3 regions of the Aquabacterium sp. NJ1 genome follow, and region 3 is predicted to be linked to each of the others. Evidence: predicted binding sites of a transcription regulator. Region 3 holds the regulator's gene; each other region holds the start of a gene.
What was found. Region 3 encodes FNR, which switches genes on or off when oxygen is low (the NO sensors DNR and NnrR bind a similar motif). Its sites were predicted from a motif close to TTGATNNNNATCAA; they were not measured.
Positions count from the first base shown of each region.

Region 1: a site for FNR is predicted at 6,301-6,314, ahead of cyoA (ubiquinol oxidase subunit II). Genes of this name have one in related genera too.
Region 2: a site for FNR is predicted at 3,251-3,264, ahead of JY96_RS08045 (FeoA family protein). Genes of this name have one in related genera too.

Region 1 is NZ_JRKM01000001.1:3,446,269-3,454,180, forward strand. It holds gene JY96_RS14775 (metal-dependent hydrolase) at 1-300, shown strand, start outside; gene JY96_RS14780 (flavodoxin family protein) at 345-920, opposite strand; gene JY96_RS14785 (DUF2938 domain-containing protein) at 955-1,449, opposite strand; gene JY96_RS14790 (helix-turn-helix domain-containing protein) at 1,533-1,970, shown strand; gene JY96_RS14795 (hypothetical protein) at 2,043-2,483, opposite strand; gene JY96_RS14800 (VOC family protein) at 2,687-3,073, opposite strand; gene JY96_RS14805 (NADPH-dependent FMN reductase) at 3,127-3,690, opposite strand; partial or broken gene JY96_RS14810 (VOC family protein) at 3,727-4,113, opposite strand; gene JY96_RS14815 (hypothetical protein) at 4,173-4,790, opposite strand; gene JY96_RS14820 (MFS transporter) at 4,929-6,227, opposite strand; gene cyoA (ubiquinol oxidase subunit II) at 6,375-7,469, shown strand; gene cyoB (cytochrome o ubiquinol oxidase subunit I) at 7,527-7,912, shown strand, end outside.
Region 2 is NZ_JRKM01000001.1:1,870,358-1,878,269, forward strand. It holds gene JY96_RS08025 (penicillin-binding protein 2) at 1-1,177, opposite strand, end outside; gene ftsL (cell division protein FtsL) at 1,195-1,500, opposite strand; gene rsmH (16S rRNA (cytosine(1402)-N(4))-methyltransferase RsmH) at 1,497-2,543, opposite strand; gene mraZ (division/cell wall cluster transcriptional repressor MraZ) at 2,548-2,979, opposite strand; gene JY96_RS08045 (FeoA family protein) at 3,310-3,591, shown strand; gene feoB (ferrous iron transport protein B) at 3,641-5,530, shown strand; gene JY96_RS08055 (hypothetical protein) at 5,532-5,789, shown strand; gene JY96_RS08060 (hypothetical protein) at 5,954-6,163, shown strand; TPP riboswitch at 6,216-6,329, shown strand; gene thiC (phosphomethylpyrimidine synthase ThiC) at 6,453-7,912, shown strand, end outside.
Region 3 is NZ_JRKM01000001.1:4,759,388-4,767,299, reverse strand. It holds gene clpA (ATP-dependent Clp protease ATP-binding subunit ClpA) at 1-1,481, opposite strand, end outside; gene clpS (ATP-dependent Clp protease adapter ClpS) at 1,478-1,831, opposite strand; gene JY96_RS20625 (cold-shock protein) at 2,123-2,413, shown strand; gene icd (NADP-dependent isocitrate dehydrogenase) at 2,498-3,751, opposite strand; gene JY96_RS22620 (sulfite exporter TauE/SafE family protein) at 3,908-4,756, opposite strand; gene hemN (oxygen-independent coproporphyrinogen III oxidase) at 4,781-6,205, opposite strand; gene fnr (fumarate/nitrate reduction transcriptional regulator Fnr) at 6,399-7,115, shown strand; gene JY96_RS20595 (hypothetical protein) at 7,187-7,474, opposite strand; gene JY96_RS20590 (hypothetical protein) at 7,581-7,838, opposite strand; gene ccoG (cytochrome c oxidase accessory protein CcoG) at 7,860-7,912, opposite strand, start outside.

The sequences.
Region 1 (7,912 bases), 1.3 Mb from region 3:
ATGGCCCATGTCATCCTGTTCCTGAGCTTCCTGACGCTGCGCTTCACCAACCGCCTGCTCAAGAACGACGGTTTCTCGTTCGGCCAGCGCATGTGGATGATGGCCAAGTGCCGCTGGTGGCTCTTTGGCTACAAGGGCATCATCTCCAGCCACCTGGGCAACTTGCTGGCCTACTTCAAGCCTGGCTTCCACCCCTGGCAGCAAGAAGCCATCCACAACTACGACGCCTGGGTCGAGGCTTACGAGCGCACGGGTGACCCGATGCAGGCTGGCGCGGCGCTTTACCAGGCTGCGCACTGATCGTGTCGCGGTGCCAGACCTCGCGGTTTGACGAGGTCGGCCGATCAGCTTGCCGGTTGCGCTGAAAGCCTCGTCACCGTCGTGGCGACGTGCTGGCCGAACAGCCGCGCTGTCTTGGTATCGCCCGGTGCGAAGGCATCAGCTGGCGAGCCGTGCCCGGCCTGGGCCATCAAGCCTGACCAGGAGCCCAGCCGGTTGACGGCGTCGTCATACGGCACGCCCTGGTGCTGCTCGGGCAGAAAGGGGTTGCCCACCCACAGCATGCCGTGCTGCATGCTGAAGACAAACATCGACATCAAGGTGGATTGTTTGTCCCCCGCAGGCAGCGAGGACACGGTGAACCCGGCCGCGACTTTGCCCTTCAGGGCCTGGTGGCGCCACAGGCGCCCGGTGGCATCCATGAAGGACTTGAAGGCGCCCGAGACGCCGCCCAGGTAGATGGGCGAGCCCAGGATGAACCCGTCGTAAGCGGTCAGGGCATCGGGGGTACGAGTCAGGTCTTCGGCGCGCAACAGCGTCGCGTTGGCACCCGCGATGCTGCTGGCGCCTTCCACGATGTGATGGGCGATGTGCTCGGTATGCCCGTGCGCGCTGTGATAGATGACGGCAAGCTTGTTCATGGTGGTGCTTCCTTGAGTCAAAAAGGGGGCGGCTTCAAGCCGTGATGAACGCCATCAGCGAGGCCGACAGGTAAAGGCCCAGGCCAAAGACGCTGTGGTTGGCCAGGCTGCGCATGCAGTTCTTCAGGGGCGCGGGTGTCTTGCTGGCCAGGAAGCCAGCCCCCATGGCGGGCTGCATGACGAGCAAGGGCGCGGCCACGGTGAGCGCGCCCACGGCCAGTGCCGGCGCAAGCGTGGGGTTGGCCAACCAGGCGCGGCCGGCGAGCACCGCGAGCAGCGCAGCAAAGGCCGTGCCGACGGCGTAGTGCGTGAGCCAGCCCCAGGCCAGTTCACCCACAATGGGTTCACTCCTGGCGATGGCCGCATGGGCAACCTTGCCGCGAAGCAGGTGCCCGACCCAGCGGCCGATGAGGGCGAAACTCTGGGTGTTCACGCCCAGGCGTTTGAGGAGGGTGAGCCACAAATCCATGATGGCCGTGGCCCCGATGCCGATCAGGGCGATGCGAGAAATGTCGTGCAGGATGTCCATGTCCGTACCTCTTTGGCTTGACCAAGTGCTTGATGAAAGTCACTATAGAAGTTGAAGTCAACTTCAAGTCAAGAGGTCTTGTGATGGACATTGCCGAGGTCGCCAAGCGCTCGGGCGTTCCCGCGTCAACGCTGCGTTATTACGAAAAAGTGGGGCTGATCGCCTCCATCGGCCCGCAAGGTGTGCGGCGCCAATTTGCGCCTGCCGTGCTGGACCAACTGGCTCTGATCGCACTGGGGCAGGCGGCAGGTTTGTCGCTCGACGAGGTCCACACCATGTTGTCACCCGGTGGGGGCGTCAACATCGACCGGCAGTTGCTGGTGGCCAAGGCCGATGACATCGACGCGACCATCAGGCAACTCAAGGCGGTCAGCCGGGGGCTGCGGCATGCAGCGGCGTGCCCCGCGCCCAGCCATGCGGCGTGCCCGACGTTTCAACGCTTGCTCAAATCTGCCGCCTCGGGGGCGCTGGATCGCCAGCGCGTGGGCCGCAAGGTGGCGCCCAAGCGCGCCAGGCCTTGATCGTCGTCGGGCACCAGGCTGAAGCGCCCGTCGGGAGCGGGGTAGCCTCCGCCTAGCTTCAGCCTGTAGAGATCAGCCGTGCTGACTCAGCACCACCGCCTGCGTTCCCACGGGCAAGACACGCCCACCATGTGCCTGGGCATAGGCCTGCGCTTGCGTCGGGCTTGAGAACCACAGATTGGGGTAGCCCGCGCTGGCTTGCAGCACGTCCAGATGGGGCAACTGCTCGGCCGTCATGCCCGGCAAGGCGCGGCTGTAGTGCTCCCAGCTGGGGTGACCAGCTTCAATCGCCAGCGTGCGCAAAAGGTGTTTGCGCTGAACCATGGCGCGTTGCTGAAACAACTGGGGCAGCGAGAGATCACGCAGCGTGTGGGTGGCAAGAATGCGCCGCAAAACAGGCAACGACACCCGCAAGGAATCGGAGGTCGCAGCGCGGTGCAGCTGTCTGGCCAGGGCGCGAACGAGGTCTGCCGCCTGGGTGCGTGGGGACTGAGGGGAATGGGTTGGTTGCATACCAGCTCCTGGATCACGGCCTGCTCGCTGTCGGCCTGTGGAGGGTATGCAAGCACATGGCTTGCGGATGAGCGGTGCGTCAGCTTTCGCGAGGTGGGCGCCCGGTGAGCCCGCTGCCATTGTATGGCGGCGAGATCGTCGGCGTCGTGTGTCGGTCTTTTCCTGACCTTGGGCGGCTTCCCGGCCCGGCAGCGCTTGCCAAGTCAAGCGGTATCGTGGCAGACCGCCTCGATGTTGTGCCCGTCAGGGTCCAGCACAAAAGCGCCGTAGTAATTGGGGTGGTAGTGCGGTCGCAAGCCGGGGCCGCCATTGTCTCGGCCGCCCGCTGCCATCGCGGCGCGGTAGAACGCGTCAACCAGTTGGCGGGAAGCCACCCTGAATGCGATGTGAACAGGCGGCTGGTTGGGCTGGCCTGCGCTGATCCAGAAATCCGGCTTCGGTGGTTCACCAAAGCCCGCGACATCGGTGTGGCCGGTGACCGAAGCCGGCAGGGCCATCAGCAATTGGTAGCCAATGGCGCCCAGGGCAGCCAGGTAGAAATGTTTGCTGCGCTCGATGTCGCTGACGACAACGCCGGTGTGATCGATCATGGCTTGCCTTCCCGAATGTCGATGCGCGCCAAGGTGGCATCGTTCAGGTCATTTTATGGTGAGCCCGTCGGGTGGCGGGGCGTGTTAGCCGCGGTGTCACATGCGCTTGCCTGCCTCAGGCCTTCAAGGATTTTTGCGGAGGCGTCGATGACCAGCCTGGTCCGAGCCAAGTCATCAAGGTGAATGGGGGAGCCCAGTAACGGTATGGTGATCGACGCTTCCTCAATCAGCCGGGCGTTCATCGTGATCAAGGTTTCACGGAGTGCATCGTCGGCATGGTGTGCCCGGTCTGAGGTGTTGACCACGGCAACGGGTTTATTGACAAACGGCTCATGGCTGACCAGCCAGTCCAACGCATTCTTCATCGCACCCGTGATGCCATGCGCATATTCCGGGCTGGCAATGAGCAGGGCATCGGCTTGGGCAACCAGGGTGCGCCACTGCGCAGCCTGCGCTGGTGGCGTGCCATCCAGGTCAGGGTTGAAGATGGGCAGCAGGGCCAAGTCTTCGTAGGCAGTGACCTGAACGTCACTGGGCATTGATTGCGCCACAGCGCGCAAGAACGCCGTGTTGATGGACGCGGCACGCACGCTGCCAGAGACGCTCAGGATGCGCATGGTGCCGGTTTTGGCGGGTGCCGGGCAGGGTGGCTCGGGCTTGTGGCACGCCACGCAGACCTTGTTGCCGTCGGGATCTCGAAAGTACGCGCCGTAATAGTGCGCGTGATAGTGGGGCCTCAGGCCCGGTGGCCCTTCGCAGCGGCCGCCCATTGCCAAGGCGGTTTGGTAGGCCGCGCGAACCATCTCGCGATGGGCCGCGGTGAAAGCCACCATCTGGCCATTGCCGGGGTCATGGGGCTCGCCATTGAAGGGTTTGCAGATCACGAAGTAGGGGCGTGTGCCGCCCGCGCTGTGCCAGCCCGCCCAGGGTTTGTCGGGTTCACAAAATCGCTGTTCGATGTGGAGTTGGCTCAGGACCTGGCTGTAGAAAGCCAGCGCCCGCTCAAAGTCGCTGACGCTCACAAAGATGTGTGAGAACACTTCAGGCCTCCTGGATTGAATGTGGCCTGAATCTTACGGTGACAGGGGCGCCGCTCGGGCTAACTGCCCTGGTTCATCAGCTCGAAGATTTCCACGGCACTGATGCGGCGGCATTGCTCGCGGTCGTGGATGTCGCTGGTGTCGAAGAAATAGGCGTATTGCAGGTAGACCTCGGCCTGTTGTTCAACGATTTCCCAGGCCCGGCACGATGCAGGGTCGGAGATCTCGTCACGCATGGCATCGCGTTCGGGTTTGGTGGCCAGGTACTCGGCCAGGGCCTCTCGCGTGCGGTGGTAGTGCACGCGGTCGGGCAGCGGCAGGCCACTGCTCATGTAGCCGCAGCACATCATCTGTTCCAGGTCGTCGTAGACCTTGGCGCGGTCCGCCATCTCCTGGGCGCGCCGCTTGGCGTTGTCGTGCTCGAAAAGCTGTTGCCACTCGGGCGTGCCCTTGGTGTGCAGGGCATCTTCGGCCATCTGCAGGAACTGCGCCTGCCGGATCCGCATCTCCTGCGCCAGCACGCCGGGGGTCTGGTTGGAGGGGGTGTTGGGCACCTCCACGCGCTCACCGTTGTCCAGGTACTGGTAGACCAGAAAGGGCGACTGTGCCGCGTCCTCACCCGCGGGCATGGCCAGCTTGTGGGGGCGTGTCTTGTCGATGCTGTCGGCGCGTGTCATCACAGTGAGGCTTGGGGACCAGTTCGGTCCAGCCCAAGCTTAGTTGAGCTGGACCTGGCTGTGAGGAGGCCCGGCGCATGGCCGGGCCACAACCGTGCAAATTGAACGGCCTTGCCCGTTGATCTCGGTCGCGTACGCTCAGTCGCGCACGGCCGACAGGCTCTTGTTGACGCGCAGGGCCAGCAAGGTGGCCACGGCACCGGTCATCATGTAGACGCTCACGGCGAGCAGACCAAAGTGCATGGACAGCCCCAGCGCGATCAGCGGGGCAAACGCGGCGCCCAGCAGCCAGGCCAGGTCCGCCGTCAGGGCCGCGCCTGTGTAGCGGAACTTGGGCAGGAAGTTGGAGGTCACCGAGCCCGCGGACTGGCCGTACGACAGCCCCAGGAGCACGAAGCCGATCAGGATGAAGGCGTCCTGCCCGATGGCGCCGCCGTCGATCAGCCAGGGGGTCACCACACTGAAGGCCGCGATCGCGATGGCCAGCGTGCCCAGCGTGCGACGGCGTCCGATCTTGTCGGCCATGATGCCCGAGAGCGGCATGGCGATGGCACACAGCACGGCGCCCACCAGCTCGATGGACAGGAAGCGGCCAATGGCCTGACTGGCGTGCAGGGCCACCCAGGACAGTGGGAACACCGTCACCAGGTGGAAGAGGGCGTAGCTGGCCAGGGCGGCGAATGCGCCGATCACCACATTGAGGCCCTGTTCCTGGAACAGCTCCTTGGGGTTGCAGGGGTCCAGCTCGTGGGCGTCCAGCTCGCGTTCGTATTCATGGGTCACGACCAGCCGCAGCCGCGCAAACAGGCCGACCACGTTGATGGTGAAGGCCGTGAAGAAGGGGAAGCGCCAGCCCCAGCTCAGGAAGTCCTCGGTGGACAGGCTGCCCCACAGGTAGGCAAACAGCCCGCTGGCCAGGATGAAGCCCAGCGGCGCGCCCAGCTGGCCCAGCATCGCGTACCAGCCCCGTCGGCTTTCCGGCGCGTTGAGCGCCATCAGCGAGGGCAGGCCGTCCCAGGAGGCGCCCAGCGCCAGGCCCTGGCCGATGCGGCACAGCGTCAGCATCGAGATGGCGACCCAGGCGCCGGATGTTTCGCTGCCTGGCAGCAGGGCCATGCCCACGGTGGAGCTGCCCAGCAGGAAGAGGGCGGCCGTCAGCTTGGTGCTGCGCCCCCATTGCTGCTGGATGGCCATGCCCACCAGGGTGCCGATGGGGCGCACGACGAAGGCCAGCGCCAGCAGCGTGAAGGCGAACAAGGTGCCTTGCAATCGGTCAACGAAGGGAAAGAAGAGCGCCGGGAAGACCAGCACGGACGCGATGCCGTAGACGAAGAAGTCGAAATACTCGGATGCCCGTCCGATCACCACGCCCACCGCAATGTCGCCCGGCGCGACAGAAAGCGATTCGATGGGGGGCGCTTCAGGAGCATTTTTCATGATGTGAATTGCATGGGTGCCTGCAGTACTCATATCGGTGGTCTCCTGGTGCATTGGACAAAATGTCCAATGGTTGATCCACCTCAATCAAGATACATTCGGGCCCGCTGCACAACTCTCGTTTTCCCGCCCGCGCGGGTAACCCTGATGTACCCTTCCCGTCCGTCCCGTCGACCCTTGGCCCTTCTGGGGCTCCTGGGCGCCACAGCCGCGCTGTCCGGCTGCAACTTCGTCGTGATGAAGCCACATGGCGACATCGCCCGGCAACAGGCTGACCTCATCGTCACCTCGACCCTGCTGATGCTGCTGATCATCGTTCCGGTGATCGTGCTGACGCTGTTTTTTGCCTGGCGGTATCGCGCTTCCAACACGTCTGCCACGTACACGCCCGATTGGGATCACTCCACCCGTCTGGAATTGATGATCTGGGGCGCGCCGCTGCTGATCATCATCGCCCTGGGTGCGATCACCTGGATCAGCACGCACAAGCTCGACCCCTACCGCCCGCTGGACCGCATCGACGCCGAGCGCGCCGTACCGGCTGACGTCAAACCCCTGGTGGTGGAAGTGGTGGCCCTGGACTGGAAGTGGCTGTTCATCTACCCCGAGCAGGGCATTGCCACCCTCAACGAGCTGGCCGCCCCGGTTGACCGCCCCATCCAGTTCAAGATCACCGGCTCCAGCGTGATGAACGCGTTCTACATCCCCGAGCTGGCCGGCATGATCTACGCCATGCCCGGCATGGAGACCAAGCTGCACGCCGTGATCAACAAGCCCGGTGTCTACCAGGGCATGTCGGCCAACTACAGTGGCGGCGGCTTCTCGGACATGCGCTTCAAGTTCCATGGCTTGTCCAACGAGGACTTCGAGCGCTGGGTCGCCAGCAACAAGGCTGAAGGCCAGCCCCTGGACCGCGCCGGCTTCCTGAAGCTGGAGCAGCCCAGCTCGCGTGATGGGGTGCGCCGTTACGCCAGCGTGGACGCCGCCTTGTATGACGCCATCCTCAACCGTTGCGTGGACGCCAGCAAGATGTGCCTCAACCAGATGGCGGCCATTGATGCACGGGGTGGTCTGGGCAAGGGCAGCGTGAGCGGCCTGACCAAGCAAACCTGGCGCACGGCCGACGGCATGCAGGAGCGCATCGTGGTGGCGGCGCAGTGCACGCCGGTCAACACACGCGGCACTGCCACCTTGGCCTCTTCCGTGATGGCACCTGCCCGCACGGAAATCGCCCAGCCCTGAACTGAATCCCGCGCGGCCCTTTGAAGGGTTGCGCTTCACGCTCTTGCGAGATCGAAGATGTCCCCCGAACTCAGCCAATTGATCTTCGGACGCCTCAGTCTGGAGGCCATTCCGTACCACGAGCCCATCCTGGTTGCCACCTTCGCCGCTGTGGCCCTGGGTGGCCTGGGCGTGCTGGCCCTGCTCACCAAGTTCCGCCTGTGGGGCCCGCTGTGGCGCGACTGGATCTGCAGCATCGACCACAAGAAGATCGGCATCATGTACATCGTGATGGGCCTGATCATGCTGCTGCGTGGTTTCGCCGATGCGGTGATGATGCGCGCCCAGCAGGCCATGGCCTTTGGTGACAACGCCGGCTTCCTGCCGCCGCACCACTTTGATCAGGTCTTCACCGCCCACGGCGTGATCATGATCTTCTTCGTGGCCATGCCCCTGGTCACGGG
Region 2 (7,912 bases), 2.9 Mb from region 3:
GGCCCACGGCGGTGAACATTTCCCACATCTCGCGCGGCTGCATCTGCATGGCGATCTTGGCCGTGCCGACGTTGCTGGACTTCTGGATGACCTGCTCGACGGTCAGGTCGCCGTGCGGGTGCGAATCAGAGATGGTGGAGCCATCGATGGTCAAGCGGCCAGGCGCGGTGGAAATGATGGTGTTGGGCGTGATGCGCTTGGTCTCCATGGCCAGCGAGATCACGATGGGCTTCATGGTGGAGCCCGGCTCGAAGGTGTCGGTCAGCGCACGGTTGCGCAGCTGGGCACCCGTCAGGTTGCGGCGATCTTCCGGTGTGTAGCTGGGCACATTGGCCAGCGCCAGCACTTCACCGGTCACGGCGTCGAGCACCACCACGCTGCCGGCCTTGGCCTTGTGCAGGGCCACGGCATCGCGGATGCGCTGGTAGGCGTAGAACTGGATCTTGGCATCGATCGACAGACGGATGGCCCGGCCGTCTTCAGCCGGCACCATGTCGCCCACCGACTCCACCACCCGCCCCAGGCGGTCCTTGATCACATGGCGCACACCATCGCGGCCAGCCAACTGCTTCTGATAAGCCAGCTCGATGCCTTCCTGGCCTTCGTCTTCGATGTTGGTGAAGCCCACGATATGCGCAGCAGCCTCACCCTCGGGGTACTGGCGCTTGAATTCACGCAGCTCGTACACACCCTTGATCTTGAGCGCAGCCACCTTCTCGGCCACACCGTCTTCGACCTTGCGGCGCAGCCACACGAAGTTGGGGCTGGAGGCCAGGCGCTTTTGCAGGTCGACAAAGGGCATGTCCAGCAGCTTGCTCAAGGCACGCAGCTGGTCGCGCGAGGCATCCATGTCCTTGGGGATGGCCCAGAGCGACGGCGCCGGCACGCTGGAGGCCAGCAACTCGCCATTGCGATCCAGGATGCGCCCGCGGTTGGCCTGCAACTCGATGCGGCGCTCGTAGCGGCTGGCACCTTGCTGCAGGTAGAAATCGTTGTGGATGATCTGGATCCAGGCGGCGCGCCCGATCAGCACAGCAAAACCCAGGCCGATGGCGCCGATCATGAACTTGACGCGCCAGGGCGGTGTGCGCGAAGCCAGCAGCGGGCTGGTCGCGTAACGCACGGTGGGCATGGCACCCTTGCCTTGCTGGCGTGGTTTGCCACGCAGGCGGCGCATCAGGTCACCCAGGCGGCTCATGGCTGCACCCCCTGGCTGGTGGCACCACCACCCGACGCCGCGGTGCTCACATAGTGCGTGACGGCCGGCGTGTTGTTGAACATGTGCAGCTTTTCGCGCGCCAGCTTTTCAACACGCAGCGGCGTGGCCTGCGCGCGCTTTTCCAGCTGCAGACGCTCAAATTCGATCTGCAACTCGCGCGATTGCGACTGGGCCTTTTCCAGCTCCACGAACAGGTGGCGCGATTCGTAGCTGGCCCGGATCAACCAGAAACAACTCAGCAGCAGCACGATGGCCAGCAGGATGTTGAGGCGCGCCATCATCGACGTCCTCCCTTGCCACCGCTTTTGCCACCAGCCTTGCCCTTGCCCGCCTTGGCCGGCGCAGCCACCAAGGCCTCTGACCAGGGCACGTTGGTGCGCTCGGCCACGCGCAGCACGGCAGAGCGCGAACGCGGGTTGCCCGCCACTTCTTCAGCGGAGGGCTTGATGCGCGCGATGGCGTCCAGCATCAGGGGCTTCGGGCTAGCGAATGGCACGCGGCGGTCGACTTCTTCGCGGCTGTGTTTCGCGATGAAGGTCTTGACGATGCGGTCTTCCAGCGAATGGAAGCTGATGACCGACAGCCGCCCGCCGGGCGCCAGCGTCTTCAAGGCTGACTCCAGAGCGTCTTCCAGTTCACCGAGCTCACGGTTGACGTGAATCCGAAGAGCCTGGAAGGTTCGGGTAGCGGGGTCTTGCCCGGCTTCACGGGTTTTGACCGTACGAGCCACGAGCGCCGATAGCTCGGCAGTGGTTCGCACAGGCTGGCCTTCATCGCGGCGAGCGACAAGCGCCTTTGCAATGGGCCAAGCAAACCGTTCTTCGCCGTACTCACGGATGACCTCCGTGATCTCGTCCACCGAGGCATGCGCCAGAAAATCCGCCGCGCTCTCGCCTTGCGTGGTGTCCATGCGCATGTCCAGCGGCGCATCGAAGCGGAAGCTGAAACCGCGCGCGGGGTTGTCGATCTGCGGCGACGACACGCCGATGTCCATCAGCAAGCCGTGCACCTGCGGCAAGCCCAGATCGGCCACCACATCCGCCCAGGACGAGAACGGTGCGTGCACGATCTGGAAGCGTGGGTCGTTGATGGCGTTGGGGCCTTGCGTGGCGTGGGCAATGGCCTCCGGGTCCCGGTCCAGCGCGATCAGACGCGCCTGCGGGCCCAGCCTGGACAGCAGGAGACGTGAATGGCCGCCGCGACCAAAGGTGGCATCGACGTACACCCCCTGCGGATGCGGACCGACGTCGGCATCCCACAAGGCATCGACCGCCTCGTGCAGCAGGACAGTTTGATGCTGCCAAGGTGTGACTCCTTCCTGCATCGCGTCAGAAGGTGAAGTCTTGAAGCGCCTCGGGCATGGGCTGAGCCATGACCTCGGCTTCGTGTGCGGCGTACTTCTGGGCGTCCCACAACTCGAAGTGGCTGCCCATGCCCAACAGCATCACGTCCTTGGTGAGGCCGGCTGCGGCGCGCAGTTCAGGCGAGATCAGCACGCGCGCAGCGCTGTCGATCTCGACGTCCATGGCGTTGCCCAGAAAGATCCGCTTCCAGCCGGCGGCCGACATCGGCAGCGCGGCAACCTTGTCGCGGAAGGTTTCCCACGCGGGGCGCGGGAACACCATCAGGCAGCCATCGGGGTTCTTGGTGATGGTCAACTGGCCTGCACAAAGGGCCTGCAAAGCGTCGCGATGGCGCGAGGGAACGGCCATCCGCCCCTTTGCGTCCAGCGACAACGCTGATGCCCCTTGAAAGACCAAGCTCACACAAAACCCCACGAATTTGCACTAAATCCCACTTTATCGCATCCGCACCCCCAAAACAAGGTGGAAGTAAAAAAAAGTTCAATGAAATCAAAGACTTAGATGCGATTGCGGCGCGAAAACGCAGAAAAAAAGTCCTTATGAATCAAGGACCTGCAAGGGGGTCTGGAAGTGGAAGATGAGGAATTACCCCCTTTGGGGCTGGGGTAAGCACTGGGTGGACTCCCACCCATCGGCCCCCTGATCGCGGGAAAGATGCCCGACTTTCCTGACTTGGATCAATCAAACTCATTGCGAATCGTTCGCATTTAAAACTAGAATGGGCTCATGAAATCGCAGCACCACCCTCATCACAGCAAGTCGCCGGCCATCACGCTGGACAAGCTGCCCGTGCGGGCGGTGGCGACGATCCAGGACATCAAGGCTGGCCACCACGACGGCGGCGCCCTCAAACGCCGGCTGATGGAGCTGGGCTTCGTGCCGGGCGAGCGCGTGCAGGTGCTGCGGCGCATTTTCTTTGGCCGTGGGCCCCTGGCCGTCCGGGTGGGCACCAGCACCTTCGCCATGCGCAAGCTGGAGTCCTCGCTGATCGAAGTCGTTGTGGCCTGATCGTTCAGCGTCCCGTATTTTCTCATTGGCCAGCAGCAGGAGCGACCTCATGGCGGCAGCGACACCTGAAGTGTCAAACTCTCCGCTGATCGCCCTGGTCGGCAACCCGAACTGCGGCAAGACCGCGCTGTTCAACCGCCTCACGGGTGCCAAGCAGAAGGTCGGCAACTACGCCGGCGTCACCGTCGAGCGCAAGGAGGGGCAGTTTGTGTCCCCCGCCGGCCAAGGCTGGCGCCTGCTGGATCTGCCCGGCGCCTACAGCCTGCTGGCCGCCACCCCCGATGAAGCCATCACGCGCGATGTGATCGCCGGCGTGCGCGCGGGTGAATCGGCGCCGGTGGGCCTGGTCTGCGTGGTGGATGCGACCAACCTGCGCCTGAACCTGCGCATGGTGCTGGAGCTGCAGACCCTGGGCGTGCCCATGGTGCTGGCCATCAACATGATGGACCTGGCCACCAAACGCGGCATCCACATCGACACCGTCAAGCTGCAGCAGGAGCTGGGCATCCCGGTGGTGGAAGCCGTGGCCGTGCAGACCGGTGGCGAGCGCGCCCTGCTCAACCAGCTCGACCAACTGGACTGGGCCAAGCTGCCCAAGCCCACCGCCCCCCGGCCCATGCAGCGCATCGCGCAAACGCCAGTGGAAGACACCCACAAGCGCGTGAGCGCGTTGCTGGCCAAGTGCGTGACCATGCCCGAGCAAGGCTCGCACCTGACCGCCGTGCTGGACCGCTACGTGCTGCACCCGGTCATGGGCCCGCTGATCCTGGCCGGGCTGATGTTCCTGGTCTTTCAGGCCGTGTTCACCTGGGCCAAGCTGCCCATGGACCTGATCGACAACGGCATGGGCCTGGTGGGCGACTGGGTCAAGGCCCACATGGCAGACGGCATGCTGCGCAGCCTGCTGGTGGATGGCGTGATCGGCGGCGCGGGCAGCGTGCTGGTCTTCCTGCCGCAGATCATCATCCTGTTTGGCTTCATCCTGGCACTCGAAGACTCGGGCTACCTGCCGCGCGCGGCCTTCCTGCTGGACCGCATCATGGGCAGCGTGGGGCTATCGGGCCGAGCCTTCATCCCGCTGCTGTCGAGCTTTGCCTGCGCCATCCCCGGCATCATGGCCACGCGCACCATCGCCGACCCACGTGACCGCCTGGTCACCATCCTGATCGCCCCCTTGATGACCTGCTCGGCGCGCCTGCCGGTGTATGCGCTGCTGATCGCGGCCTTCATTCCCAGCCGCACGGTGGGTGGCATCTTCAACCTGCAAGGCCTGGTGCTGTTCGCGCTGTACATGGCGGGCATTTTCTCGGCCATGCTGGTGGCGCTGGTGCTCAAGAAGTTCATGAAACAAGGCAGCGCCCAGCCCCTGCTGATGGAGCTGCCCGACTACCACGTGCCGCACCTGCGCAACCTGGCGCTGGGCCTGTGGGAGCGCGCCAGCATCTTCGTCAAGCGCGTGGGCACCATCATCCTGTCGCTGATGATCATCCTGTGGTTCCTGTCGAACTTCCCTTCGCCACCGGATGGCGCCACGGGGCCGGCCATCCAGTACAGCCTGGCAGGCATGGCCGGCCGCGCGCTGGAGGTGATCTTCGCGCCCATTGGTTTCACCTGGCAGATCTGCATCGCGCTGGTGCCGGGCATGGCCGCGCGTGAAGTGGCCGTGGCGGCATTGGGCACGGTGTATTCGATGTCACAAACCGGCGACGAACTCAGCAGCGCGCTGCAAGGCCTGATCGGTCACGCCTGGTCACTGCCCACGGCCCTGTCGCTGATGACTTGGTATGTGTATGCGCCGCAATGCCTGTCCACGCTGATCGTGACGCGCCGCGAGACCAACGGCTGGCGTGTGCCGATGATCATGCTGGGCTATATGTTTGCGCTGGCCTATGCCGCCTCGTTTGCGGTGTACCACCTGGCCCTGCGCTGGGGAGCCTGACATGCGTCTGGACTGGCAAACCCTCGTCACCCTGGCCATCGGCCTGGTGGCCGCGCTGTACCTGGCACGCCGCTGGTGGCCAGGGCTGCGCAACTTGTTGACCCCACCGGCCACGCCGCCGTCGGCGAGCACCTGCCCATCCAATCAAGTGGCCTCACCCGCTGCATCCTGCGGCAGCGGCTGCGGCAACTGTGGCCACCAAGCCAGCCCTGTCACCAAGGACCACCGCGTCCACGTGGTCCGCACCCGACAAGGTTGATCCCCGAGGGGCGAGCACGCGCCAGCAGCCCGATATCGAGGGCTCGCCCCCCCACGGTCAGGGGATGAATCCCCCCCGTGCCGGGGATGGCTGAGCACACGTCCTGATTCCTACACTGAGGTCAATCAGAAATATTTCAGGTCCATCCCCTGTCATCCGCTCACATGCGCCCCCTGTACGCCATTGCGCCATTGGCCTTGTTGCTGACCCTCTTCGGGCCCCCGCCCCACGAGGCCAACAAGGTGCTGGCCGACTTCATGGACCACTTCCTGGGCCACAGGGCGCACCCGCAGCTTGACAACAGCACCGACGCCCGCGCCAACAAGCCCGCTTCGATGGGCGGCGAGGTGGTTGAAACATCCTTCAGCCGCTGACGGATTTAATTGCCCCCGGTTTGACGCAGCCCTGCGCGGGCGCATTACACTGCGCACTGCTCCGGGGTGTGCCTCACGTTTTGACGTGCTGGCGCTGAGATGGAATACCGAACCCGCTGAACTTGATCCGGTTCATACCGGCGAAAGAAGAGCTGTACCTGATGCGAGTGGTCTGCACTTGTCCCGCGTGGACGAGCCCCTGCCTGACCTCACCTCGCAGCGCCTGACACCCGTCAGGTCCAGGCACCCCTCGGAGCATGTGTTGCCACTGCCACCGTTGGAGCTGCCGATGAACGCCCCTGACCTCACCATTGACGCTGCCGCCCTGCAAGCGCTGGATGAACTCACCCGCCTGACCCGTGAGCCCTTGCCCGCATCGCGCAAGGTGTACGTTGAAGGCAGCCACGCTGGCGTGCGCGTGCCGATGCGTGAGGTCTCGCTGACCAATGGCGAGTCGGTCACGCTGTACGACTGCTCCGGCCCGTACACGGACCCGAACGTCAGCATCGACGTCACCAAGGGCCTGCCGCCTGTGCGCGAGGCCGCCGTGGTGGCCCGTGGCGACACGGAACAGTACGAAGGCCGCTCCATCCAGGCGGTGGACGACGGCCTCAAGCCAGATGAGCGCCACGACGAGCGCATGGCCGCCCTGCGCGCTGCCGCAGCAGGCCTGCAGCGCACGCCGCGCCGCGCCAAGGCCGGCGCCAACGTGACGCAGATGCACTACGCCCGCAAGGGCATCATCACGCCGGAGATGGAGTTCGTGGCCCTGCGCGAGAACCAGCGCCGGCTTGATCTGGCCGAGGACTGGCGCAGCAAGTACGGCGTCGATGCCGAGCGCGAGGCCCGCCTGCGCGGCAACCCCATGGGCGCGGTGATTCCGCGCGAGATCACGCCCGAGTTCGTGCGCGATGAGGTGGCACGCGGCCGCGCCATCATCCCCGCCAACATCAACCACACCGAACTGGAGCCGATGGCCATCGGCCGCAACTTCCTGGTCAAGATCAACGCCAACATCGGCAACTCGGCCGTGACCTCGTCGATCGAAGAAGAGGTTGAAAAGCTGGTGTGGGCCATCCGCTGGGGTGCGGACAACGTGATGGACTTGTCCACCGGCAAGCACATCCACACCACGCGCGACTGGATCGTGCGCAACAGCCCCGTGCCGATCGGCACCGTGCCCATCTACCAGGCGCTGGAAAAGGTGGGCGGCGTAGCCGAAGACCTGACCTGGGACATCTACCGCGACACCCTGATCGAACAGGCCGAGCAGGGCGTGGACTACTTCACCATCCATGCCGGGGTGCGCCTGCCCTTCATCCACCTCACGGCCAATCGCCGCACGGGCATCGTCTCGCGCGGTGGCTCCATCCTGGCCAAGTGGTGCATCGCGCATCACAAAGAGAACTTCCTGTTCACGCACTTCGAAGAGATCTGCGAGATCATGAAGGCGTATGACGTGAGCTTCTCGCTGGGCGACGGCCTGCGCCCCGGCTCGCTGAGCGATGCCAATGACGAAGCCCAGTTTGCCGAGCTGAAGACACTGGGCGAGCTGACCCAGATCGCCTGGCAGCACGATGTGCAGACCATGATCGAAGGCCCCGGCCATGTGCCCATGCACATGATCCAGGCCAATATGGACGAGCAGCTCAAGCACTGCCATGAGGCGCCCTTCTACACCCTGGGCCCGCTGACCATCGACATCGCACCCGGCTATGACCACATCGCCTCGGCCATCGGCGCGGCCAT
Region 3 (7,912 bases):
ATCGGCTTGTCGGGCTTGCCCAGGCCGGAGCGCGCCATCTTGATGGCGGCAGCCAGGGCATCAATGGCCGCGTCCTGACCAAACACCACGCTCTTGAGGTCGCGGTCCAGGTTCTTCAACTTGGAGCGATCGTCACTGGACACGCTGGTAGAAGGCACGCGGGCAATCTTCGCCACGATCTCTTCCACCTCGGCTCGGGTGATGGTCTTCTTCTGCTTGCTCTTGGGCAGGATGCGTTGCGCCGCCCCGGCCTCGTCAATCACGTCAATGGCCTTGTCAGGCAGGTGACGGTCATTGATGAATTTGGCCGACAACTCGGCAGCCGCCTGCAGCGCACCAATCGCGTACTTCACGCTGTGATGCTCTTCAAAGCGCGACTTCAGCCCCTTGAGGATCTCGACGGTCTGCTCCACAGAGGGCTCGGCCACTTCGACCTTCTGGAAACGACGCGACAACGCCGCGTCCTTCTCGAAGATGCCACGGTACTCCGTGAAGGTGGTTGCGCCGATGCACTTGAGCTGCCCCGAACTCAAGGCAGGCTTGAGCAGGTTGCTCGCATCCAGCGTGCCGCCAGAAGCAGCGCCAGCACCGATCAGCGTGTGGATCTCGTCAATGAACAACACGGAACCAGGCTGATCCTTGAGCTGCTTGATCACCGCCTTCAGGCGCTGCTCGAAGTCACCACGGTATTTGGTACCAGCGAGCAAAGCACCCATGTCGAGCGCATAGACCTCGGCGTCAGCCAGCACATCCGGCACATCGTTCTGCGTGATGCGCCAGGCCAGGCCCTCGGCAATGGCCGTCTTGCCCACGCCGGCTTCACCCACCAGCAGCGGGTTGTTCTTGCGGCGGCGGCACAGCACCTGGATCACACGCTCGACTTCGGAATCACGACCAATCAACGGGTCGATCTTGCCGTCACGTGCCATCTGGTTGAGGTTCTGGGTGTACTGCTCCAGCGGAGAAGCCTTGCCCTCGACCTCTTCCTTCTCGGTCTCCACCTGGCCAGGTTCCGCCGAAGACTTCGCAGCCTCAGGAGGATCCGCCTTGCGGATGCCGTGCGCAATGAAGTTCACCACGTCCAGGCGTGTGACACCCTGCTGGTGCAGGTAGTACACCGCGTGGGAATCCTTCTCGCCGAAGATCGCAACCAGCACATTGGCGCCGGTCACTTCCTTCTTGCCACTGCCAGAGGACTGGACATGCATGATGGCGCGCTGGATCACACGCTGAAAACCCAGAGTGGGCTGCGTGTCGACCTCATCCGTGCCACCCACCGTCGGGGTGTTGTCCCTGACGAACTGGTCCAGGTTCTTGCGCAGCTCATCCAGATTCGCGGCGCAGGCCTTCAACACCTCGGAAGCAGAGGGGTTGTCTGTCAAGGCCAGCAGCAGGTGCTCCACGGTGATGAACTCATGGCGTTGCTGACGGGCCTCGACGAAGGCCATGTGCAAACTCACTTCCAACTCTTGCGCAATCATGCGGTCTCCAGAATGCACTGCAGGGGGTGCCCGGCTTGGCGGGCGGCGGCAAGAACGAGTTCGACCTTGGTGGCCGCGACGTCTTTGGTGTAGACCCCGCACACACCACGACCTTCGTGGTGGATTTTTAGCATGATTTGCGTTGCCGATTCGATGTCGTGCCGGAAATGCTCCTGCAATACAAGGACAACAAACTCCATGGGCGTGAAATCGTCATTGAGCATGACGACCTGATAGAGCTTCGGGGGCTCCAGCGCCAATTCTTCTTTTTCAGCGACAGCGGCCCCTTGCCCATCCTCTAGAGGGCCTTTTGGCGTCGCGGACGACAGAACGGGAAACAGACTTGTCATGAAAATGATTCTACGAGACGGTCCGCGATCATGTCATGTGATCTTGGGGTGTCCGACCTCAGTTCAAGGGTAGGAAATTCACGGCAGACACAAGACTTTTTTCGAGACCGTGTAAGCGACAAGCAAGCTTCGTGCAATTTGAGACCGATATCCCGATCAGAAGATTTGCGGCAACTTTTTCACAAGGCGCAAAATTTGCGCACAATTGGCAATCATTTTGGTGCGCCGCAGCACTTGACAGGCCCTTCCAGCACTCGGAAAATGACAACAAATTAACGTAGGAGGGGCAGTATGGCCACAGGCACTGTCAAATGGTTCAACGATGCCAAAGGGTTTGGCTTCATCGAACCGGATCAAGGCGGGGGCGATGTCTTCGCGCATTTTTCTGCCATCCAGATGGATGGCTTTCGAACCCTCAAGCAAGGCTCCAAAGTCAGATATGACCTGGTAGCCGGGCCGAAAGGCATGCTTGCGCAAAACATCCAGCAGGTTGATGGGGTCATCGCTGACGCCACACCGGACGCTTTGAGCGACATGCACTTCAGAGACCATGGCAGCGCCGGACAGAGCCTGCCTCACTGAGTTCAGCAACAAACAAAAAGCCCGCTCATCGAGCGGGCTTTTTTCATGGACCTCACATGGGGCTCAGGGCCCACATGTTGTTGATCACATGTTGTCGATCATCACCTGACCAAACCCTGAGCAGGACACCTGGGTCGCACCCTCCATCAGGCGAGCGAAGTCATAGGTCACCTTCTTGCTCTGGATGGCCTTGTTCATCGAGCTGATGACCAGGTCAGCGGCCTCGAACCAGCCCATGTGGCGCAGCATCATTTCGGCCGACAGGATTTCGGAACCGGGGTTCACGTAGTCCTTGCCGGCGTACTTGGGTGCCGTACCGTGGGTTGCTTCGAACATGGCCACCGAGTCAGACAGGTTGGCGCCCGGGGCAATACCGATGCCGCCCACCTGCGCCGCCAGCGCGTCGGAGATGTAGTCGCCGTTGAGGTTCAGCGTCGCGATGACGCTGTACTCGGCCGGGCGCAGCAGGATCTGCTGCAGGAAGGCGTCGGCAATGGCGTCCTTGACGACGATGTCCTTGCCCGTCTTGGGGTTCTTGAACTTGCACCATGGGCCGCCGTCCACCAGCTCAGCACCGAACTCCTTCTGGGCCAGGGCATAGGCCCAGTCACGGAAGCCACCCTCGGTGTACTTCATGATGTTGCCCTTGTGAACGATGGTCACGCTGGGCTTGTCATTGTCGATGGCGTATTGCAGTGCCTTGCGAACCAGGCGCTCGGTACCCTCTTTGGACACCGGCTTGATGCCGATACCCGAAGTCTCGGGGAAGCGGATCTTCTTGACGCCAAACTCGGTCTGCAGGAAGTTGATCAGCTTCTTGGCCTTGTCGCTCTGGGCTTCGAATTCGATACCTGCGTAGATATCTTCCGAGTTCTCACGGAAGATCACCATGTCGATCTTTTCTGGCTCCTTGACAGGCGAAGGCACGCCCTTGAAGTAAGTCACCGGGCGCAGGCAGACGTACAGATCGAGCTCCTGGCGCAGCGCCACGTTCAGCGAACGGATGCCACCGCCGACAGGCGTGGTCAGCGGCCCCTTGATGGACACCACATAGTCCTTCAGGACCTTGAGCGTTTCTTCAGGCAGCCACACGTCGGGGCCGTAAACGCGCGTCGATTTCTCGCCCGCGTAGATCTCCATCCAGTGGATCTTGCGCTGACCACCGTAGGACTTGGCAACGGCGGCATCGACCACCTTGATCATCACGGGGGTGATGTCAAAGCCGGTGCCGTCGCCTTCGATGTAGGGAATGATGGGGTTGTTGGGGACATTGAGCGAGAAATCCGGGTTGACCGTGATCTTCTGCCCGCCCTCGGGCACCTTGATGTGCTGATACATGTTGTGGTCTCCGCGTTTGGCGTTTCCGTGAAAAACGCTGCCATGGATGTCGACAGCGTGAAAACAATTCTACGCGAGCGAAATCAGTTGATACGCAATGAGACCAGGGGATTACCGGTATAGGTTGCCAATTAGCGTCGCAGACCTTGCGCAAGATCAGGCACACCACGCCCGCCACTGATCCATGACCTGGTGATAGAGGGCCCATGCGGACATGGCCGCCAGCATCAAGCCCGAAAGGCGAACGGCCCAACGTGGATCGAACGCGGCGCCGGCCTGCGCCGCACCAGACGGTGTCGATGCGAGCGCCTTCCTGGCTGCGCTGCCAGCACAAGCATCCGGGCGCTCCGGCCTCAGCCACAACACCGGCACGATCGCAGCGGCATCCCCTTGCCCAAGCCCGGCAGGCGCAGACACATCCGAACCGCGCCCGATGCGGGCCAACCGACGGAGGACCACAGGCGCCCCCCACACGCCGAACGCACCCGGCACGGCAAAAGCCAGCATCACCAAGCCACCGCCCATGGCGTCAGGCGCCAAGGCGGCCACCATCACGGCCGCGTACAACAAGCCGCAAGGCAACATGGCCCAGGCCATGCCGGCAACAAACGGCCAGATGGCGCGCAAGGCGCCGCCCTCGCGAAACACCGGCGTGGCATTCAAACGGGCACGCAAAGCACGGTAAGCGCCCTGCCCCAACTCGTCCAGCTGGCGAGGCATGGCACCAGACCAAAGCAGCCACAGGCCCAGCAGCAGCGCCAGCGCCTGGGCCATGACCCACAAAGGCTGAAGAAACGAGACCTGGCGCCCCCATTGCGCTGCCGCACCAAAACCCACGGCCGCGACCGCCCCCAGCAAGGCGTAACCCACACAGCGCCCCAGAAGGCTGAGCAAAGGCACACCATTGGGCAGCAAGGCGGCGCATGCAGCACCACACATGGCGGCGCAATGCGGCACGCCACCCAGGCCCATGAGGAACGCAGTGAGCATCAAGCTGGACAGCATGCCCAGCCTCTCCTGGTCAAACGGTCAGATGATGCGCGAGAAGCGCTCAACCGTCTTGTCGGCTTGCAGGTGCCTGTCGAACACCATGGCAATGGCCCGCACGAAATACCAGCCCAAGGCTGTAACACGAACACCGTCAGACTCCAGTTGCACCAACCCCGACTCCACGAGCGGCTCCAACTGGCGCAGTTCAGCTGCGAAGTATTGCCTGAAATCAATCAGGTAGGCGAGCTCGATGGATTCGATGTCCACCCGCCCCTGGCACATGACCGCCATGATCACCGCGCGCCGCACCAGGTCATCGCGCGACAGCATGAGGCCACGCACGATGGGAAACTCGCGCCGACGCAGCGAGTCGTAGTACTCGTCCAGCGTCTTCGCGTTCTGACAGTAATGGGCCCCGACACGACCGATGGCCGACACGCCCAGCCCGATCAGATCGCTGTCCGGGTGGGTGCTGTAGCCTTGGAAGTTGCGGTGCAGGCGCCCTTGCCGACGCGCCACTGCGAGGCTGTCACTGCGCAAGGCGAAGTGATCCATGCCGATGTAGTCGTAATCCGACGCGCCAAAGTGGTTGATGGCCATCGACAGCATGCCGATCTTGTCCTCGGCCTTGGGCAAGGCCGCTGCGTCAATGCGGCGCTGCGGCTTGAAGCGCTGCGGCAGGTGGGCGTAGGCATACAGCGCGACACGATCCGGCTTCAGGCTGGTGACCTGATTGAGCGTACGCTGAAAGCTCTCCAGCGATTGCTTGGGCAAGCCGTAGATCAGGTCCATGTTGATGGACTCGAAGCCCTCGGCGCGCGCCGCCTGCATCAACTCGGCGACCTGCTCGAAGGGCTGCACGCGGTGCACGGCATGCTGGACGTGCGGGTCAAAGTCCTGAACCCCAAAGCTCAGGCGGTTGAAACCCATGGCTGCCAGGCGCTTGAGGCGCGAGGCATCAATCGTCCGCGGGTCGATTTCGATCGAATATTCACCACCTGGCACAAAGCGGAACGCCGACTGCAAGGTGGCCAGCAGGCCCTCCAGCTCGTCGTCGGTCAGGAAGGTCGGGCTACCGCCACCGAAGTGCAGCTGGGACACCGCTTGCCCACGGCCCAGTTGCGCCACCACCAATTCGATTTCCGTGCGCAGCGCGTCCAGGTATTCCAGCGCGCGCTCGTGGTGCTTGGTAATCACCTTGTTGCAAGCGCAGTAATAACAAACCGACTCGCAAAACGGAATGTGCACATAGATGGACAGCGGCGTAGCCGCGCCACCCACCGCACCACCGCCCTCCACGCGTTGCTGCAGGGCTTGCAGGTACTGCGCGGGGCCGTACGCCTCCACGAAGCGGTCTGCCGTCGGGTAGGAGGTGTAGCGCGGACCGCTTACGTCCAGGCGAGACAGCATCTCGCGGGAAATCGCGGGCGCAACGTGATTTGATAGCAGGACCGGTTCACTCATGCCGGGGACTGTGCCAAACTGTCGCCTAGTTGGGTTGATCTGGCTCAAGGTCGGCGACACGGAAGCAGCAACAATCGGGCAACCTTTGAGGTTCCTCATGCTGAACAGTACATTTCCCATCGCAGACGTTTCTGACTCGACCGCCCAACAACATTCCTGTCATCACGACCAAGGCGGCGCGTCTGGCTGTTCCATGAAATACGACACATTCAAAGTAGCCTGTTCGAGTTGCAACCTGCGCGAGTTGTGCCTGCCTGTGGGCTTGTCGCAACCCCAGTTGTCGCACCTTGACTCCCTGGTGGCCACACGCAAGACCGTCAAGCGCGGTGACGCGCTGTTCCACACGGGTGACCCCTTCCGCTCGGTCTATGCCGTGCGGACGGGTTTCTTCAAGACACGCGTTTCATCTGAAGATGGGCGTGATCAAGTGACTGGCTTCCAGATGGCCGGCGAACTGCTGGGGCTGGACGGCATCAGCACCGACCGCCACGCCTGTGATGCCATCGCCCTGGAAGACTCCCAGGTCTGCGTGATCCCCTACTCGCAACTGGAAGACCTGTCGCGCGAGTTCTCGGACCTGCAGCACCAGTTCCACAAGATCATGAGCCGCGAAATTGTGCGCGACCACGGCGTGATGCTGCTTTTGGGCAGCATGCGCGCGGAAGAACGCCTGGCGGCCTTCTTGCTGAACCTGACCCAGCGTCTGCACGCACGCGGCTTCTCCGCGTCTGCGCTGGTGCTGCGCATGACGCGTGAAGAAATTGGCAGCTACCTGGGGCTGAAGCTGGAAACCGTCAGCCGTACCTTCTCCAAGTTCCAGGAAGAAGGCTTGCTGGAAGTGAAGCAGCGCGACATCCGCATCACGGATGAAGCCGGCTTGCGCGCGCTGGTCAACAGCGTGCGCTGCTGACGCATCAATACTGCCGATACCGCCGGCACCACCCAAAAAGCAAAGGCCCGCACTCAGCGGGCCTTTTTCATTCAAGCGTGGTTGTGCACCTGCTGGCGGCGTGCATGGCGACGCACTCTGCGCGCATGCGCGGGAGAGTCAGACACCCGCATCATCCAGTGGCTGAGCAGCGACGATAGCGTCACCAAACCCCAGAACACGAAGAACGCGAGACTGTAGGTTGTCTGGGCATCAGGTTGCCACTGACCGATCCGCAACTGGGTCGGGTCAACCCACGAAAACACCACCATCTCTAGAACCCCTGCAATCAGGAAAGCAGGCCACAAGATCTGGGCAGCGTGCAGTACGCGCTGTGTCATTCGGTTCTCCTTCGTTGAACTGGGACACAAGTCACATATTCCTACGACGGGTCACACAACGAGCGAGGAATAACCCCTAAATAAGGGGGCATACCCCCTAGGGGTTTTACCGATCCACGGACTCGCGAGACTGTTCAGCAGAATGGTTGCGCGCCTGGATGGCGGGTGCCTCGGATGGCGCCCTCACCTGGCCAACAGACGTGTCCAGCACCGGGTCGACGTGCTTGATGGCCAACGAAGCCGTGAACAAGGAAGCCACCACCACGGCGGCCGGGCCACCAAACACCATCCACACGATGGGATAGCGCCACCAGGGCTTCGATTGCTCGATGTTGGCGACTGCGTTGTTTTCAACTTGAGACATGCTTACTCCTGCAAGGTGCGCTCAGCGAGGCACCATGAATGTCGACTTTTCCCGAACGTCGACCTGAGGCCGAT